Regions from separate parts of the Streptomyces sp. NPDC058683 genome, predicted to be linked through region 2. Evidence: predicted binding sites of a transcription regulator. Region 2 holds the regulator's gene; the other holds the start of a gene.
The links. Region 2 encodes HrcA, which represses chaperone genes, less so after heat shock. Its sites were predicted from a motif close to TTNGCACTCNGNNNNNCNGAGTGCNAA; they were not measured.
Positions count from the first base shown of each region.

Region 1: the regulator HrcA is predicted to act here: its motif matches at 2,409-2,435, upstream of groL (chaperonin GroEL).

Region 1 covers NZ_JBHXSK010000024.1:113,352-119,392, forward strand. The annotation lists gene ACFWXC_RS26500 (NADH:flavin oxidoreductase) at 1-317, opposite strand, end outside; gene groL (chaperonin GroEL) at 624-2,246, opposite strand; gene ACFWXC_RS26510 (cold-shock protein) at 2,604-2,810, opposite strand; gene ACFWXC_RS26515 (MoaD/ThiS family protein) at 3,301-3,576, opposite strand; gene thrC (threonine synthase) at 3,623-4,909, opposite strand; SAM riboswitch class I at 4,928-5,090, opposite strand; gene ACFWXC_RS26525 (glucosyl-3-phosphoglycerate synthase) at 5,248-6,041, shown strand, end outside.
Region 2 covers NZ_JBHXSK010000003.1:349,451-355,491, reverse strand. The annotation lists gene ACFWXC_RS05380 (SpoIIE family protein phosphatase) at 1-445, shown strand, start outside; gene hemW (radical SAM family heme chaperone HemW) at 473-1,705, shown strand; gene ACFWXC_RS05370 (DUF3097 domain-containing protein) at 1,726-2,532, opposite strand; gene ACFWXC_RS05365 (MBL fold metallo-hydrolase) at 2,567-3,298, opposite strand; gene hrcA (heat-inducible transcriptional repressor HrcA) at 3,463-4,479, shown strand; gene dnaJ (molecular chaperone DnaJ) at 4,480-5,616, shown strand; gene ACFWXC_RS05350 (nitronate monooxygenase) at 5,760-6,041, shown strand, end outside.

The DNA.
Region 1 (6,041 bases), on a different contig from region 2:
CCGCCGGCCGCGTGCACCCCCTCGGCGACCTTCGCCCAGCCCGCCAGCTGCTCCTCGCCGTGGAACCGCGGGATGCGGCTGCTCTGCCCGGCCGAGTCGTGACCGACGTACGTGCCCTCGGTGACGATCAGACCGACACCGGCGGCGGCCCGGCGGGCGTAGTACGAGATCACGTCCTCGCCGGGGACACCGCCCGGGCTGAACTGCCGGGTCATCGGCGCCATCACGATCCGGTTGGGGACCGTGAGCCCGTTCAGGGTGATCGGACGGGAGAGGATCTCGGCCGCGCGGGAGGCGGGGGGCGTGGTGACGGTCACGTGGGGGGCTCCTCGTGGGTAGGTCGTAGACCGGACGGTATGTGCACGCGCATCGAGTGCACGCACGTGCACAACGACCTGCCCGTACGCACCCATTCCCGTCCCCGCCCGAAAGCCGTGTGACACCGGACACGGCCCCCACGGCCGCCCCGGCCGGCCGACGGGCAACTCCCGCTTCAGTGCCCGCGGTTCCCCGCCGTCGACGCCCGGGCCCCGGTCATCGAGGCAAAAACGCCCGAGGGCGGCACCCCCTGTCGAACAGGGAGTGCCGCCCTCGGTCAGGACAGGCGATCGACCAGGGGTCGATCAGAAGTCCATGTCACCGCCCGGCATGCCGCCCGGAGCGGCCGCGGCGGCCTTCTCCGGCTTGTCGGCGATGACGGCCTCGGTGGTGAGGAACAGCGCGGCGATGGAGGCGGCGTTCTGCAGGGCAGAGCGCGTCACCTTCGCCGGGTCGATGATGCCCTCGGCGATCAGGTCGACGTACTCACCGGTCGCGGCGTTCAGGCCGTGACCCGGGGTGAGGTTGCGGACCTTCTCCACCACGACGCCGCCCTCGAGGCCGGCGTTGACGGCGATCTGCTTCAGCGGGGCCTCGAGGGCGAGCTTCACGATCGCGGCGCCCGTCGCCTCGTCACCCTCCAGCTCCAGCTTCTCGAAGACCGAGGAGGCCTGCAGCAGGGCCACGCCACCACCGGCGACGATGCCCTCCTCGACGGCCGCCTTCGCGTTGCGCACGGCGTCCTCGATGCGGTGCTTGCGCTCCTTGAGCTCGACCTCGGTCGCGGCACCGGCCTTGATGACGGCGACGCCACCGGCGAGCTTGGCCAGGCGCTCCTGGAGCTTCTCGCGGTCGTAGTCCGAGTCGGACTGCTCGATCTCGGCGCGGATCTGGTTGACCCGGCCGGCGACCTGGTCGGACGAGCCGGCACCGTCGACGATGGTGGTCTCGTCCTTGGTGATGACCACCTTGCGGGCCTTGCCCAGCAGGTCGAGGGTCGTGTTCTCGAGCTTGAGACCGACCTCCTCGGAGATGACCTCGCCACCGGTGAGGATGGCGATGTCGTTCAGCATCGCCTTGCGGCGGTCGCCGAAGCCCGGGGCCTTGACCGCGACGGACTTGAAGGTGCCGCGGATCTTGTTGACGACCAGGGTCGACAGGGCCTCGCCCTCGACGTCCTCGGCGATGATCAGCAGCGGCTTGCCCGACTGCATGACCTTCTCCAGGAGCGGGAGCAGGTCCTTGACGGAGCCGATCTTCGAGTTGGCGATCAGGATGTACGGGTCGTCGAGGGACGCCTCCATACGCTCCATGTCGGTGGCGAAGTACGCCGAGATGTAGCCCTTGTCGAAGCGCATACCCTCGGTGAGCTCCAGCTCCAGACCGAAGGTCTGGGACTCCTCGACGGTGATGACGCCTTCCTTGCCGACCTTGTCCATGGCCTCGGCGATGAGCTCGCCGATCTGGGTGTCGGCGGCGGAGATGGAGGCCGTGGAGGCGATCTGCTCCTTGGTCTCGACATCCTTCGCCTGCTCCAGCAGGGCACCGGAGACAGCCTCGACGGCCTTCTCGATACCGCGCTTCAGAGCCATCGGGTTGGCGCCGGCCGCGACGTTGCGCAGGCCTTCCTTGACCAGGGCCTGGGCGAGCACGGTCGCGGTGGTCGTACCGTCACCGGCGACGTCGTCCGTCTTCTTGGCGACTTCCTTGACCAGCTCGGCGCCGATCTTCTCGTACGGGTCCTCCAGCTCGATCTCCTTGGCGATGGACACACCATCGTTGGTGATCGTGGGGGCGCCCCACTTCTTCTCAAGGACGACGTTGCGGCCCTTGGGGCCGAGGGTGACCTTGACGGCGTCGGCGAGCTGGTTCATACCGCGCTCAAGGCCGCGCCGCGCCTCCTCGTCGAACGCGATGATCTTGGCCATGTGAAGTGGTCCCTCCAGGACTGGGGGTGAGTCTTCGGACCGCGCCCGCGCCCGCGACGGACGGCTCGCCGACCCGTGGGTTCCTTGCCCCACCCGGCCTGCGGGCCTCACCGACCCGGTCCATTTTTGTCACTCTCACCTTCAGAGTGCTAACGCCAATGATTAGCACTCGCCCATGCCGAGTGCAAGCGCCTCCGGGAGACTGGGCCGCGCCCCGGCCCCGTACCGGGCCGCCCCCGCGGGGCGCACCGGCCCGCTCGTCCCGGGCATGCCAAAGGGCTCGTAACCCATGACTCCCCATGGGATACGAGCCCTCCGACAAAGAAAGAAGAACGACGCTGTCAGTCGGCGCGTGCTTCAGCTGGTCGCGAGCCGGACCATGTCCGCCTGCGGCCCCTTCTGGCCCTGCGAGATCTCGAAATCGACCCGCTGACCTTCCTCCAGGGTGCGGTAGCCGTCCATCTGAATCGCACTGTAGTGGACGAAAACATCCGCACCACCGTCGACCGCGATGAAGCCGTACCCCTTCTCCGCGTTGAACCACTTGACGGTGCCCTGAGCCATGCCTAACTCCCCTATTACTGGCCCTTGCACAGATCCACACTTCGCGGATCCGGGTCAGACCTCACCCCCCACAGGTTTGGGGGCGTGCGCCGGAACGCGTCGACCGCGGCTGAATGTATCTGTCCAACTGCCGTCTGCAACAGGTCAATCGGACGAGAATTCTGGACGGGAAGGGTCCGGAATGTAGCAAGAATTCGGCCGAATTCAGGGCAAGTCGGGCCCCATAAAGGCCGCAAAAGCCGCATATAACCCGCGCACTTTGGCTACTTCTTATCGGGTCAGCGGTATCGAATACGGGGCCCCCGACCTGGAGATCGGGACCGCGTTCCCCAACTCTACCGCGCTCAACCACACAGAATTGCCCCCTCCGCTTCTCTCACGGAGGGGGCAATCAAATGAACACTCGGTGATGGCTGTTACCGAAGGTAATGTTCGGTCATACGGCCATCACGACAGCCAGGTCAGCGGGCTCGCCGGGCGGTCGCCGGGGTCAGCCGCCGGCGACGGCCGGGATGATGGAGACGCCGGCGCCGTCCGGAGTGGCCGTCGCCAGGCCCTGCTCGAAGCGCACGTCGTCATCATTGACGTACACATTCACGAACCGGCGCAGCTTGCCCTCGTCGTCGAGAACGCGGCCGGCGATCCCGGTGTGGTTCTTGTCCAGATCGGAGATGACCTCGCCGAGGGTGGCCCCTTCGGCACTGACTTCGGCCTGACCACCGGTGTAGGTGCGCAGGATGGTGGGGATGCGAACGGTGACGCTCACGTTTAAACCTCCGGTTAGAGCAACGCCCTGGTTTTCTGCGGCTGACTTAGGCGAGCCCGGCCTCACGGAACGAATCGAGAGTGGGCCGAATAGTCGCCGTAAGCCCGGTCCCCGCCACGGCGTCCAGTGTCTTCAGTCCATCACCCGTGTTGAGCACGACAACCGACTTCGCCGGGTCGATCAGCCCATTCTCAATGAGCTTCTTGGTGACTCCGACCGTCACCCCGCCGGCGGTCTCCGCGAAGATTCCCTCGGTCCGCGCGAGCAGCTTGATCGCGTCGACGACCTGCTCGTCGGTCACGTCCTCCACCGCACCGCCGGTACGGCGCGCGATGTCCAGGACGTACGGCCCGTCGGCCGGGTTGCCGATGGCGAGGGACTTGGCGATGGTGTTCGGCTTCTGCGGCCGCACCACGTCGTGGCCCGCCTTGTAGGCCACCGACACCGGCGAGCACCCCTCGGCCTGCGCACCGAAGATCTTGTACGGCTTGTCCTCGACGAGCCCGAGCTTGATCAGCTCCTGCAGCCCCTTGTCGATCTTCGTGAGCTGCGAGCCGGAGGCGATCGGGACGACCAGCTGGTCGGGGATCCGCCAGCCGAGCTGCTCGCAGATCTCGTACGCCAGGGTCTTGGAGCCCTCCGCGTAGTACGGCCGCAGGTTGACGTTGACGAAGCCCCAGCCCTCGCCGGCCGAGTCACCGATCAGTTCGGAGCAGAAACGGTTCACGTCGTCGTAGTTGCCCTCGATGCCGACGAGCTCGCCGCCGTAGATCGCGGCCATGACGATCTTGCCCTGCTCCAGGTCGTGCGGGATGAACACGCAGGAGCGGAAACCGGCCCGGGCGGCGGCGGCACCGACCGCGCCGGCGAGGTTGCCGGTGGAGGAGCAGGAGAGCGTGGTGTAGCCGAAGGCGCGCGCGGCCTCGACGGCCTGGGCGACGACCCGGTCCTTGAAGGAGTGCGTCGGGTTGCCGGAGTCGTCCTTGACGTACAGGCCGCCGGTGACGCCCAGCTCCTTCGCCAGGTTGTCGGCCTGGACGAGCTTGGTCCAGCCCGGGTTGATGTTCGGCTTGGTCGCCACGTCCGCGGGGACGGGCAGCAGCGGCGCGTAGCGCCAGATGTTCGCGGGACCCGCTTCGATCCGCCTCCGCAGCTCCTCGGTGTCGTAGGCCGAGAAGTCATACGCGATCTCGAGCGGGCCGAAACACTCCTCGCAGGCGAACACCGGGCCGAGCGGCACACGGTGGCCGCACTCGCGGCAGCTCAGGGCGGTGGCCGGACCGAGGTCGACGGTCGTGGAGTCGGTGGTGGTCGCAGCAGTCTGCACAGCCATGTGAGGCGAGGCCCTTTCTCCTCATCTTCCCCACGACGCATTTCGCCGTGAGACGGATTTGGCACCTTCCCTAGCCGGGAGCCTCGCGAGTGATCGACATTGATCAGCGATCCACGAGTAACCGACTGGAGGGTTGCCGGGGCTTCATCGGGCCGTTTCCCTCTGCCCCTCTGGATGAGCGGTATGCGGTTGTCAACGCTCGGTGACCTCAGGACATGCGATGGTCATCGGCGTTGTTCAAGACTGTAACCGAAGGCCAGGACAGTTGAGATAGTCGTCCGAACCGCGAGATGGATCACACCTCGCAGTGTGACCGTGACAGTGAGGAGCCGCTGACTGTGCTGGAAGAAGTCGAGCGCTGGCTGGCCACCCGCTCCTGGTCCATGAACGACCGTCCGCTGCACCGGATACTCGCCGCCAAGCAGCGCACCGGTCAGTCCGTCTCCGTCGTGCTGCCCGCGCTCAACGAGGAGGAGACGGTCGGCGACATCGTCGCGATCATCCGTCACGACCTCATGCGGCAGGTGCCGCTCGTCGACGAGATCGTGGTCGTCGACTCCGGTTCCACCGACCGTACGGCGGCGGTGGCCGCGGCGGCCGGCGCCCGGGTCGTCCACCGCGACACGATCCTGCCGCGCATCCCCGCCGTCCCCGGCAAGGGCGAGGTCCTCTGGCGCTCCCTCCTGGTCACCACCGGCGACATCGTCTGCTTCATCGACGCCGACCTGCGTGACTTCTCCTCCGACTTCGTCACCGGGATCGTCGGCCCGCTGCTGACCGACCCGGACGTCGACCTGGTCAAGGCGATGTACGACCGCCCGCTCGCCGGCTCGGCCGGACAGGGCGGCCGGGTCACCGAACTGATGGCCCGCCCGCTGCTCAACATGCACTGGCCGCAGCTGGCCGGGTTCGTCCAGCCGCTCGGCGGCGAGTACGCCGCCCGCCGCTCCCTCCTCGAACAGCTCCCCTTCCCGGTCGGCTACGGCGTGGAGCTGGGCATGCTGGTCGACGCCCTGCACCTGGTGGGGCTCAACGCGTTGGCGCAGGTCGACGTGGGGGTCCGCAAACACCGCCACCAGGACGGCCAGGCCCTCGGCCGGATGTCCGCCGCGATCTACCGCACCGCGCAGCT
Region 2 (6,041 bases):
CGGCCGCATGCCGCCCGGCGACGGCCCGCAGACCCGTTTCCTCTCCCTCCTGTACGGCGAACTCACCCCCCTCGAAGCGGGCGGTGTCCGCTGCACCCTCGCCTCCGCCGGGCATCCGCTGCCGCTGCTCCTCGGCCCCGACGGCGCGGTCCGCACCGCCGCCCGGCCGCAGACCCTGCTCGGGGTCGTGGAGGACGAGACGTACACCAGCGAGACCATCGAGCTCGGGCCCGGCGACACCCTGCTGTGCGTGACCGACGGGGTCACCGAGCGCCGCTCGGGCTCCCGCCAGTTCGACGACGGCGACGGGCTCGCGCGGGCCCTCGCGGGCTGCACGGGCCTGAGCGCCGAGCTGATCGCCGAGCGCATCCGGCGGCTCGTGCACGAGTTCGGCGGCGGGCAGCCGGAGGACGATCTGGCGCTGCTGGTCCTCCAGGCGGAGTAACCGGCGTCGTACGGGACAATGGAGGACATGCCTTCCGCACTTCCCGACGGCGAGCCGGTCCCCGACGACGGCGCGCTCCCGGCGCACGCACTGGCCGGTGCCGCCGGCCGCCCCCTCGGGTTCTATCTGCACGTCCCCTACTGCGCGACCCGCTGCGGCTACTGCGACTTCAACACGTACACGGCGACCGAGCTGCGCGGCACCGGCGGCGTCCTCGCCTCCCGCGACAACTACGCGGACACCCTGATCGACGAGATCCGTCTGGCCCGCAAGGTCCTGGGCGACGACCCGCGCGAGGTCCGCACGGTGTTCGTGGGCGGGGGCACACCGACGCTGCTGGCCGCCGGTGACCTGGTACGGATGCTGGGCGCGATCCGCGACGAGTTCGGTCTGGCCGCCGACGCGGAGGTCACGACGGAGGCGAACCCGGAGTCCGTCGACCCCGCCTATCTGGCGGCTCTGCGCGAGGGCGGCTTCAACCGGGTCTCCTTCGGCATGCAGAGCGCCCGGCAGCACGTGCTGCGCGTCCTGGACCGCACGCACACCCCGGGGCGCCCCGAGGCGTGTGTCGCGGAGGCCCGCGCGGCCGGCTTCGAGCACGTCAACCTGGATCTGATCTACGGCACGCCGGGCGAGTCCGACGACGACTGGCGGGCCTCGCTGGACGCGGCGCTCGGAGCCGGCCCGGACCACGTGTCGGCGTACGCGCTGATCGTCGAGGAGGGCACGCAGCTGGCCCGCCGGATCCGCCGGGGCGAGGTCCCGATGACCGACGACGACGTCCACGCGGACCGCTATCTGATCGCCGAGGAGATGCTGTCCGCGGCCGGCTTCGACTGGTACGAGGTGTCCAACTGGGCCACCTCGCGGGGAGCCCGCTGCCTGCACAACGAGCTGTACTGGCGGGGCGCCGACTGGTGGGGCGCGGGACCGGGCGCGCACGCCCACGTGGGCGGCGTGCGCTGGTGGAACGTCAAGCATCCGGGGGCGTACGCGGCGGCGCTGGCGTCGGGACGCTCGCCGGGGGCCGGGCGTGAGGTCCTCACCGACGAGGACCGCCGGGTCGAGCGGATCCTGTTGGAGCTGCGGCTGCGGGAGGGGGTGCCGCTGTCGCTGCTGAAGGAGCAGGGGCTGGCGGCCGCGCGGCGGGCGCTGGGGGAGGGGCTGCTGGAGACCGGCCCGTACGAGGACGGCCGGGCCGTGCTGACGCTGCGGGGGCGGTTGCTGGCGGACGCGGTGGTCAGGGACCTGGTGGACTGAAGGGGCCGGGGGGTGCCCGGCTACGGGGCCGTCACGAAGTCGATCAGTTCCTCCACCCGGCCCAGCAGCTCCGGTTCGAGGTCCTTGTAGGAGCCCACCCGGGCCAGGATCGCCTGCCACACCGCGCCCGTGTTGTCCGAGGGCCAGCCGAGGGCCCGGCACACGCCCGTCTTCCAGTCCTGGCCGTGCGGGACGCGCGGCCATGCCTCGATGCCCAGGGCGGCGGGCTTCACCGCCTCCCAGATGTCGATGTACGGGTGGCCGACCACCAGGGCGTGCGCGCTGGTGACCGACTGGGCGATCCGCCACTCCTTCGTGCCGGGGAGCAGGTGGTCCACCAGGACACCGAGGCGCGCGTCCGGGCCCGGTGCGAATTCGGCCACGATCGACGGCAGGTCGTCCACGCCCTCCAGGTACTCCACGACCACGCCCTCGATGCGCAGGTCGTCGCCCCAGACCTTCTCGACCAGTTCCGCGTCGTGGCGGCCCTCGACGTAGATGCGGCCCGCGCGGGCCACGCGCGCGCGTGCGCCGGGCACGGCGACCGAGCCGGAGGCGGTACGGGCGGGGCGTGCGGGGGCGGCCGACGTGGGGCGTACGAGGGTGACCGCCCGGCCCTCCAGGAGGAAGCCCCGCGGCTCCAGCGGGAAGACGCGGTGTTTGCCGAAGCGGTCCTCCAGTGTCACCGTGCCCGCCTCGCAGCGGATCACCGCGCCGCAGAATCCGGTGCCGGGTTCCTCGACGACCAGGCCGGGTTCGGCGGCCACCTCCGGCGCCGGTTTCGGCTTCTTCCACGGCGGGGTCAGGTCGGCGGAGTACTGGCGCATTCGGATGACGATAGGAGAAGCGGCGGCGGCGTGGTCACGACACGCCGAAACGGGCGGCCAGGGCGTCGCGTTGGCGTCGTACGAACTCCGCGTCCACCACCGCTCCGTGACCGGGCACGTACAGGGCGTTCTCGCCGCCGAGGGACAGCAGCCGGTCCAGGGCGGCCGGCCAGTGGGACGGTACGGCGTCGGGGCCGGCCTGGGGGTCGCCGGACTCCTCCACCAGGTCGCCGCAGAACACCACCGCCCGGTCGCCGGGGACGCCGGGGACGAGGACCGCGAGGTCGTGGGAGGTGTGGCCGGGGCCCACGTCGGCCAGCAGGGCCCGGCGGCCGTCGCCGAGGTCGAGGGTCCACTCGCCACAGACCGGACGGCGGGGCAGGGGCAGCGCGTCGGCCGCCTCCTCGGCCTCCGGGGCCGGGAGGCCGTTGCGGATCGCGTCCAGGCGGAGCGCCTCGCGGCCGTGCGCGAAGACGTCCTCGGCGCCCGCCGCCGTGTGCACGTCCGCGCCCGCGAACGCCGGGGTGCCGAAGACGTGGTCGAAGTGGGGGTGGGTGAGCGCGAGATGGGTCACACGGCGTCCGGCCAGCCGCTGCGCCTGCGTACGCAACCGCGCGCCCTCCGCCAGGCTCGACCCGGCGTCCACCATCAGGACCGGGCCCGCCCCGAGGACCAGCCCGGCCGTGCAGTCCCAGCCCGGCAGCCGGCACCGGCCGACCCCCTCGGCCACCCGTTCCCAGCCCAGCTCTTCCCAAGTCACCGTCACACCACGACGCTAACGGCAGAACGCCCCGGGTCCTCACCGACCTTGCCCAGTCGGTACCCGGCGGCCGTACACTGGGCCGGGGACGCTGGCACTCGCGTTCGCAGAGTGCCAGGCGAAAAGGCCCGAAAGGCCGCGGGGACGACTTTCTGGAGGTGTGGCGCCGGATGCTGAGTGAACGCAGGCTTCAGGTATTGCGCGCCATTGTCCAGGATTACGTCGGCACCGAGGAGCCGGTGGGGTCGAAGGCGCTGACCGAGCGGCACAACCTCGGGGTCTCCCCGGCGACCGTGCGCAACGACATGGCCGCCCTGGAGGACGAGGGGTTCATCGCCCAGCCGCACACCAGCGCCGGGCGGATCCCCACCGACAAGGGCTACCGGCTGTTCGTCGACAAGCTGGCCGGCGTCAAGCCGATGAGCGCGCCCGAGCGGCGGGCCATCCAGAACTTCCTCGACGGCGCCGTCGACCTCGACGACGTCGTGGCGCGGACGGTGCGGCTGCTGGCGCAGCTGACGCGGCAGGTCGCGGTCGTGCAGTACCCGTCGCTGACACGGTCCACCGTGCGGCACGTGGAGCTGCTCTCGCTCGCGCCGGCCCGGCTGATGCTGGTGCTGATCACCGACACCGGGCGGGTCGAGCAGCGGATGGTCGACTGCCCGGCGCCCATCGGGGAGACGTCGGTGGCGGATCTGCGGGCGCGGCTCAACAGCCGGGTCGCCGGTCGCCGGTTCTCGGACGTGCCCCGGCTGGTGGAGGATCTGCCGGACGCCTTCGAGGCCGAGGACCGCGGCACCGTCTCGGCGCTGCTCTCCACCCTGCTGGAGACGCTCGTCGAGGAGAACGAGGAGCGGCTGATGATCGGCGGCACCGCCAATCTCACCCGCTTCGGACATGATTTTCCCCTCATGATCCGGCCCGTCCTGGAGGCCCTGGAGGAGCATGTCGTCCTCCTCAAGCTCATGGGCGAGGCGGGGGATTCGGGCATGACCGTACGCATCGGTCACGAGAACGCCTACGAGGGACTCAACTCCACGTCCGTGGTGTCGGTCGGCTACGGTTCGGGCGGCGAGGCAGTCGCCAAGCTCGGCGTGGTCGGACCGACCCGCATGGATTACCCGGGAACGATGGGAGCGGTACGAGCGGTGGCACGGTACGTCGGACAGATCCTGGCGGAGTCGTAAGTGGCCACGGACTACTACGCCGTTCTCGGCGTGCGCCGCGACGCGTCGCAGGAAGAGATCAAGAAGGCCTTCCGTCGGCTCGCGCGCGAGCTGCACCCGGACGTCAACCCGGATCCGAAGACCCAGGAGCGGTTCAAGGAGATCAACGCCGCCTACGAGGTGCTCTCCGACCCGCAGAAGAAGCAGGTCTACGACCTCGGCGGCGATCCGCTCTCGCAGAGCGGCGGCGCGGGCGCGGGCGGCTTCGGGGCCGGTGGCTTCGGGAACTTCTCGGACATCATGGACGCGTTCTTCGGTACCGCGTCGCAGCGCGGTCCGCGCTCGCGGACCCGGCGCGGCCAGGACGCCATGATCCGGATCGAGGTCGAGCTCGACGAGGCGGCCTTCGGCACGACCAAGGACATCCAGGTCGACACGGCGATCGTCTGCAACACCTGCAACGGTGAGGGCGCGGCGCCGGGCACCTCCGCGCAGACGTGTGACATGTGCCGCGGTCGCGGTGAGGTCTCGCAGGTCACCCGGTCCTTCCTGGGCCAGGTCATGACCTCGCGGCCCTGCCCGCAGTGCCAGGGCTTCGGCACGGTCGTGCCGACGCCGTGTCCCGAGTGCGCCGGTGACGGGCGGGTGCGGTCGCGGCGGACGCTGACCGTGAAGATCCCGGCCGGTGTCGACAACGGCACCCGGATCCAGCTCGCCGGCGAGGGCGAGGTCGGGCCCGGCGGTGGTCCCGCCGGTGACCTGTACGTCGAGATCCACGAGCTGCCGCACTCCACGTTCCAGCGGCGCGGCGACGACCTGCACTGCACGGTGACCATCCCGATGACGGCGGCCTCGCTCGGTACGAAGGTGCCGCTGGAGACGCTGGACGGGATGGAGGAGGTCGACATCCGGCCGGGCACGCAGTCCGGGCAGTCGATCCCGCTGCACACCCGTGGCGTCACGCATCTGCGCGGCGGCGGGCGCGGCGATCTCATCGTCCACGTCGAGGTGACGACCCCGACCAAGCTCGACCCCGAGCAGGAGCGGCTGCTGCGCGAGCTGGCGAAGCTGCGCGGCGAGGAACGGCCGACGGGGCAGTTCCAGCCGGGTCAGCAGGGACTCTTCAGCCGGCTGAAGGACGCGTTCAACGGGCGCTGACCCGTCGGCGGGCGCCGGCGGGGCGCCGCGCGGGGGCTGAGGGGCCGCCGTACGGGCGCCGCCCCTCGGCCCGGACATATCTGGCATGTGCCAGAGGGACGGCCCGATTCGGTCTTGTTCGGAGGACGTGACAACATGCCGTCATGTCCTCCGCACTGACCGATCTCCTCCCCCTTCCGATCGTGCAGGCCCCCATGGCGGGCGGGGTCTCCGTGCCGCAGCTCGCCGCCGCCGTGTCCGAGGCGGGCGGGCTGGGGTTCCTGGCCGCCGGGTACAAGACCGCCGACGGGATGTACCAGGAGATCAAGCAGCTGCGCGGGCTGACCGGCCGCCCCTTCGGGGTGAACCTCTTCATGCCGCAGACGGAGTACGCCGAGACCGGCGCCGTGGAGGTCTACGCGCATCAGCTGGCCGGTGAGGCCGCC